Regions from separate parts of the Pseudarthrobacter sp. H2 genome, predicted to be linked through region 1. Evidence: riboswitches for the same ligand, from Rfam matches in the RefSeq annotation. Region 1 holds a riboswitch; the other holds the start of a gene.

What was found. A riboswitch is a leader RNA that binds a small molecule or an ion and turns the genes downstream of it on or off. The one in region 1 is predicted to bind S-adenosylmethionine.
Region 2: linked by a shared signal. The riboswitch ahead of ACQCSZ_RS10090 (ABC transporter substrate-binding protein) and the one ahead of ACQCSZ_RS18195 (cobalamin-independent methionine synthase II family protein) in region 1 are both predicted to bind S-adenosylmethionine.

The regions. Positions count from the first base shown of each region.
Region 1 is NZ_CP189594.1:3,932,491-3,935,889, forward strand. Features, by position in the region: gene ACQCSZ_RS18190 (adenylosuccinate synthase) at 1-949, opposite strand, end outside; SAM riboswitch class I at 1,323-1,445, shown strand; gene ACQCSZ_RS18195 (cobalamin-independent methionine synthase II family protein) at 1,459-2,685, shown strand; gene ACQCSZ_RS18200 (uracil-DNA glycosylase) at 2,957-3,399, shown strand, end outside.
Region 2 is NZ_CP189594.1:2,126,232-2,129,630, reverse strand. Features, by position in the region: gene ACQCSZ_RS10095 (ABC transporter permease) at 1-76, opposite strand, end outside; gene ACQCSZ_RS10090 (ABC transporter substrate-binding protein) at 83-1,747, opposite strand; SAM riboswitch class I at 1,843-1,932, opposite strand; gene ACQCSZ_RS10085 (hypothetical protein) at 2,185-2,559, shown strand; gene ACQCSZ_RS10080 (isopenicillin N synthase family dioxygenase) at 2,715-3,399, shown strand, end outside.

The DNA of each region.
Region 1 (3,399 bases):
CGTGGCGGGCCAGCACGGCGTCGTACCAGCCGCAGCGGCGCGGACGGCCGGTGTTCACGCCGAACTCGCCGCCGGTCTTCTGCAGGTACATCCCCATCTCGTCGAACAGTTCCGTGGGGAAGGGACCTGCGCCCACCCGGGTGGTGTACGCCTTGATGATGCCGATGGAGCGGGAGATCCGGGTGGGGCCGATGCCCGAGCCGACGGAGGCGCCGCCCGCGGTGGGGTTCGAGGAAGTCACGAACGGGTAGGTGCCGTGGTCCACGTCCAGGAACGTTGCCTGGCCGCCCTCCATCAGCACCACCTTGCCCTCGTCCAGCGCCGTGTTCAGGACGAAGGTGCTGTCGATCACCAGCGGGCGGAGGCGTTCGGCGAAGGACAGGAAGTACTCCACGATCTCGTCCACCTCGATGTCGCGGCGGTTGTAGACCTTGACCAGGAGTTCGTTCTTCTGCCGCAGCGAGCCTTCGACCTTCTGGCGCAGGATGGACGCGTCGAAGACGTCCTGGACGCGGATGCCGAGGCGGGCCACCTTGTCCATGTAGGCCGGGCCGATCCCGCGGCCGGTGGTGCCGATGGCGCGGCTGCCGAGGAAACGCTCGGTCACCTTGTCCAGGACCTGGTGGTAGGGCGCCACGAGGTGGGCGTTGGCGGAGATGCGCAGCTTGGAGGTGTCAGCGCCGCGGGCTTCCAGTCCGTCGATCTCCTCGAACAGTGCCTCCAGGTTCACCACGCAGCCGTTGCCGATGATCGGGACCGCGTTGGGGCTCAGGATGCCGGCAGGAAGGAGCTTGAGCTCATACTTTTCACCGCCTACGACGACGGTGTGCCCGGCGTTGTTGCCGCCGTTGGGCTTGACGACGTAGTCGACGCGGTGGCCGAGCAGGTCAGTGGCTTTACCTTTGCCTTCGTCGCCCCATTGGGCTCCGACGATCACGATTGCTGGCATGGGATCCTCCCCCATTCGTTCGGGCCGAATCCCGTGGAGACCACCCTGCCTGATTCACCAGGGTGGTTCGCCGGAGCCCAGCACCGTTCATGAGAACGCCCCGAATCTTCACGCTGTGCTCTTACCCATCAACGCCAGAGTTCCGGGGCTCTTACCACCCAAGTTTAGCCGATCGCGGTGACCCGCATCGCACCGGGAGCTGCCCCGCGCGGGCGGGTCCGCGGGCGGGTCCAGGCGGCCCCGGCCCGGCCTGAAGGCCATGGCGCCGCCGGGGATGTACCGGGTGAGGCAGGCCGGGCCGCCCCCGGCCGCCTTGCCGCGACACAATGCCCGGCGGATTTGCCAGTCCCCCGCCCCTGGAATTAACTGGGTGGGACCATCCCGAGCGGCCGAGGGACCTGGCCCGTTGACGCCGCAGCAACCCTGCCCGGACACGGAATCCCCGACACCACGGGATTCCGCCCGGCAAAGGTGCTACCGCCAGGACCGATGGAAAGGAAACTGTCCCCATGCCCCAAGACCCTCACAACCCTCAAAACACAGACCACATCCGCGTCACCCACGCCGGCTCGTTGCCCCGCACCCCGGAACTGATCGCCGCCAACGAGGCCAAGGAAGCCGGGGGCATCACGCCGGAATTCCTGGCGCTGCTGGAAGGCTCGGTGGTGGACGTCGTCCAGCGCCAGAAGGACCTGGGCATCGATATCCCCAACGACGGCGAGTATGGCCACACGATGTCCAGTTCCGTGGACTACGGGGCCTGGTGGAACTACTCCTTCTCCCGGCTCGGCGGCCTGGAACCGACCGACGTGGACCGCTGGGCCGACGCCGGGGTGCACCGCTCCAGCCCCGGCAACATCGTCCTGACCTCCTTCCCGGACCGCCGGGACCGGCAGCAATTCAATGCGGCCTACAACGATCCGTCCTCCGGGATCCTGGCCCACCGCAAGAGCGTGAGCCAGCCCAAGATCGCCGGCCCGCTGACGTATACGGGCCAGGACCTCGTCGGCTCGGACATCGCCAACCTGAAGACCGGCCTGGCCGCAGCGGGCCTGGCCGAGGGCTTTGTGGCGTCCCTGTCCCCGGGTTCCTGCGCCCGCGTCGCCAACGAGTACTACAAGACCGACGAGGAACTCCTCTACGCCTGCGCCGACGCGATGCGCGAGGAGTACAAGGCGATCATCGACGCCGGCCTGACGGTCCAGCTCGACGACCCCTCGCTGGCCGAGAGCTGGGACCAGATCAACCCCGAGCCCAGCCTGGCGAACTACCTCAAGTTCATCCAGCTCCGGGTCGAGGCCACCAACTGGGCCCTGCGCGGCCTCCCGCAGGAGCAGATCCGCTTGCATGTCTGCTGGGGCTCCTGGCACGGCCCGCACACCACCGACATCCCGTTCGCGGACATCATCGGATCCGTGATGCAGATCGACGCCGGCGCCTACTCCTTCGAGGCCGCCAACGTCCGCCACGAACACGAATGGCGGGTCTGGGAGGACACCAGGCTCCCCGAGGGCAAGGTCATCATCCCCGGCGTCGTCTCGCACGCCACCAACGTGGTGGAGCACCCGGACCTCGTGGCGGACCGGATCGTGCGTTTCGCGGATCTTGTCGGGCGGGAAAATGTGATTGCTTCCACAGACTGCGGCCTCGGCGGCAGGGTGCATCCGCAGATTGCCTTCGCTAAGCTCGAGGCGCTCGGTGAGGGCGCACGCCGCGCCAGCAAGCGGCTCTGGTAGCCGGCTGAGCTGCGGCGGCGGTGCCGGCGCGGGGTCCCGCGCGGGCACCACGGCGGCTGCCGGACGCCGCCGGCGCCCGCTGCGGCGGCCTGCTGCGGCCTCCTGCGGCCTGCGGCCGGTCCGGCATTTCCCAGGGCTTGATAGACTGATAAGGATCGACTCGGAATCGGTCCACACCACATTTTCAATCCACACCGGACTCTCCGCGCCCTGCGTTTGCCGTGCCCCCGTCCGGTCTGGCAGCGTCACCAATCCCGGGAAGCAGCAATATATGACAGCCTTGGCCACTGAAAATTTCCGCGAACAGCTCCTGAGCCGCCGCTACGAACCTAGCGTCGCGGCCGTCAACGAACTCTGCGACACGCTGCGGGGCAACAAAGCTGGCACCAATGTACCCTACGTTGATCCGATGCATGACGTCGACGAGTGCCGCATCATCAGCCTCTTCTCCAACATCGGCACCGAGGACGAGTCCGGCTTCATCACCGCCGGCGACGAGGAAGCGGCCACCCGGATGCTGGGCGTCCAGTGGAAACTGGGCCTGCGCCCGGAATACATCATGCCGTGGAACGTCCACCCCTGGTACGTGCCGGGCGAGCCCAACGGCAAGTTCACGCCGGACCAGATTTCCGCCGGCCTCAAGCCGCTGCTGAAGTTCCTCGCCCTCGTGCCCCGCGCCTCCGTGATCGTCGCCCACGGCACCGAGGCCAACCG
Region 2 (3,399 bases), 1.8 Mb from region 1:
CCAGGAAGACCAGCGTGTACGCCAGCCAGATGACGAGTAGTGCCTGCCCGAGGCGCCGCGCAAAGTAGAGGCCCATGGCGGGTTACTTACCGGTCTTCCAGGCACCCTGGAAGATGGGTGCCGTACCGGAGGTGAAGTCGACGTGCGCCTTGCCGTTTGCGCCGTAGACCTGGACTTCGTCCCAGAGGACCAGGCTCAGCGCTTCGTCAACCACGAGTTTGCGCTGTTCCTCGGCGACGAGCTCCTTGTGCTGCGCGTCGGTGGTGGCGGCACGTTCCTTGGCGAAGAGCTCATTGAGCTGCTGGTCGGAATTCAAGGTCTGCGTATTGGTGGCCGGGCCGAAGACCGGGCCCAGGCCGCCATAGGCGAACTGGCGGGTTCCGAAGAATTCCACGTTGGGTTCCTTCATCGCGGTGGCGAGGAAGGTGTTGTCGGCCGCACGGTTGATCAGCTTCACGCCGATCTTGCGCCACTGCTGCTCGATCAACTCGAATGCCGGCTTGATGACGACGGAGTTGTTTGATGAGGTGACAGTGACTTCAAGCTTTTGGCCGTTCTTGGCGCGGATGCCGTCGGCGCCCACGGCCCACCCGGCCTCCTCCAGCAGGCTCTTGGACTTCTCGGGGTTGTAGGCCAGTTCGGCGGAGAGGTCAACGAAGTCCGGTGCTTCGCGGTTCAGGATGGATCCGGCGAGTTCGTAGCTGTCGGAGAGCACCGTGTCCTTCAGGGTCTGCCGGTCGATTCCGAGCTGCAGTGCCTGGCGTACCTTCGCGTCGGCGAGCTTGCCGCTGCCGATGCGGACTGCCGCCATGTTGGACGTCAGGTCGATGCCCTTGGCCGGAAGGACCTGGTTGCCGCTGCCGGCAAGGGTGGTTTCGTCGGCCGGCTGCAGGCCGCGAACCAGGTCAACCTGTCCGGTCTGCACGGCCCCGGCGCGGTGTGCCACCTCCGGGAGGTACTTCACGACGACCTTATCCAGGTAGGCGGCTCCCTGGTTCGGGGCACCCGCCGGAGCCCAGGCGTAGTCCGCACGCTTGGCCAGGACGATTTCCTCATCGGCCTTCTCCGATTCGAAGGCGAAAGGACCCGAGCCCGAGATCTTCGCGATGGCTGACTGGCCGGCGTTGTCCAGTGCAAGCGTCGTCGGGGAGACGAGTCCGGCGGTGACGGAGGAGGTGGCCCGCAGGAAGTTGGCGTCGGGGGAGGACAGCGTCACCTCCACCTGGTCCCCGCCGATGACCTGGGAGGACTTGTAGGCGGAGAAATCAACGTTCGGCTGGATCTTGGCGCTCTCGACGCCCTTCCCGAGCGCGTCGAGGTTCGCCTGGACGGCCTTGGCGTCCAGGGGTGTTCCGTCGCTGAAGCTCACGCCGGGGCGGATGGTGAAGGTGAACTTGGTCTGGTCCTCACTCGCGGTGAACTTGCTGGCGATCCAAGGGACGAGTTCGCCCTTCCGGGCGTCGAAATAGGTCAGCCGGTCAAGCACGCTGTTCAGGACGTTGGCCTTCTCGTAGAAGCGCGCCGCCTGGGTCTGGAAGTTGTTGATCGGGGTGACTTCCGCGAAGACGAACGTTCCGCCCTGCACCGGATTCCCCTCCGGGCCGGCCTGCGATGCCGAGGTGCCGCCAGCGGTGCCGCCGCAGGCGCTCAGCGCCAGGGCCGCCACACCCATCAGGGTCAGCAGGCGCAGGGGACGGCGTTTGGTCTTCGCACTCGTCGGGGGCGTGGGTGCTGCGTTGGTATCCATCGCGGATCCTCTCGGTCATGACCGAGGAACTCCAGGACCATAAGGTGCGTCCGACACGGCACGGGCCGGGTCGGTTGACCTTGGGATCTTGGCAATCTCCATCGGTCCTGGCATTAGCACCGTGCCCCGAAGGGTGGTTGCTACGGCGTCATCGAGCCAGGTCTCTCAGCCGATCTGGATGGTGTTAATTCGTGGTTACGGGTGTTTCTGGTTTTGTCGGTCGGTAGCGTCCCGGACAAACCCCACTTTGTTGCATAATCTTCGATTTCCCAATAATTACGACGCTTTCTGAAACAAATGATCACAAAGAGTCACATCGGCTGGACAGGGCCAGCCCGGCGGCCGACGTTCCACATTGCCCTGTCCAGCCACGGCAGGCGACGATAAAATTAGAGAGCGCCCGAACAGACGCATCAGTTCGTCGTGGGAAAGGCAGGATGATGACCGACAGCAGCAGCGTTGAAGAACCGGAGAAGAGAAGGCCGGAAGAACCCCAAGAACCCGTACTTCGCGGCCGATATGTCGAAGGCGACTACGGCAAGACCGGCAGGGATGGTGGCCGCCATGCCGACGACGAGGAAGGCCAGTACAGCGAAGGCGACTATGGCGCGGTCGGCAGCGAGGGCGAGCTCCCTGAGCCCCTGGGCGGGAAGGCCAAGGAAGCCGGCCGGTATGTGAAGGCCGACTACGGCGACGCGGGGGCGGTTCCAGGCCGTACCGCCGAGTCGGAAATCGGCCGGTACTCCGAGGGTGACTACGGCGCCGACGGAAAGGTCGATCCCGCCCGCAAGGCCCGTACCGACAAGCAATAACCGCACGTCCATCGGGAGCAGCGCTTCCACCGGATCGCCGGTCAGCCCAAATGTCTTATTTCGACACCTTTGTGTCCAACGCAGCAGACCTGTGCGTAACATTGAGGCTAGTTAAGGCTTCGGCTTGCCAATGGTACCGAAAAGGAATATAAACGTTGCCACTCGAAACATTGCCTGTGCTCGACTTCTCCCGTTTGAATGCCGGCCCGGAAGAGGCGTCCTTATTCCGTGACGAGTTGCGTAACGCCATGCATGAGGTCGGTTTCTTCTACCTGGCCGGCCATGGGGTCCCGCCGGAACTGACGGACGCCATGCTGGACATCTCCCGCCGCTTCTTCGAGTTGCCCGAGGACCAGAAGCTCGCGGTCGAGAACGTCCACAGCCGGCAGTTCCGCGGCTACACCAGGGTCGGCGGCGAACTCACGGACGGCGCTGTGGACTGGCGTGAGCAGATCGACATCGGCGTCGAGCGTGACGCTGTGGAGCCGGGGCCCGGCGTCGCGGACTACTGGCGCCTCGAGGGGCCCAACCTGTGGCCGGAAGCGCTGCCGGAGATGCGGAAGATTGTCTCCGAGTGGACCGAACGGCTGAGCGCCATCTCGCTCGCCCTCCTGCGGGCCGTGGCGGTCTCGCTTGGCGCGCCCGAGGACACCTTCGACGCCGCTTTCGCCGACCGCGCGTTCCCTCTGCTGAAGGTGGTGCGGTATCCGGGGGAGTCCGACCCGGAGCCCAAGCAGGGTGTCGGCTCCCACCGCGACGGCGGGGTACTGACGTTGCTGCTGGTGGAGCCCGGGAAGGGCGGTCTCCAGGTCGACTACCAGGGGAAGTGGATCGACGCGC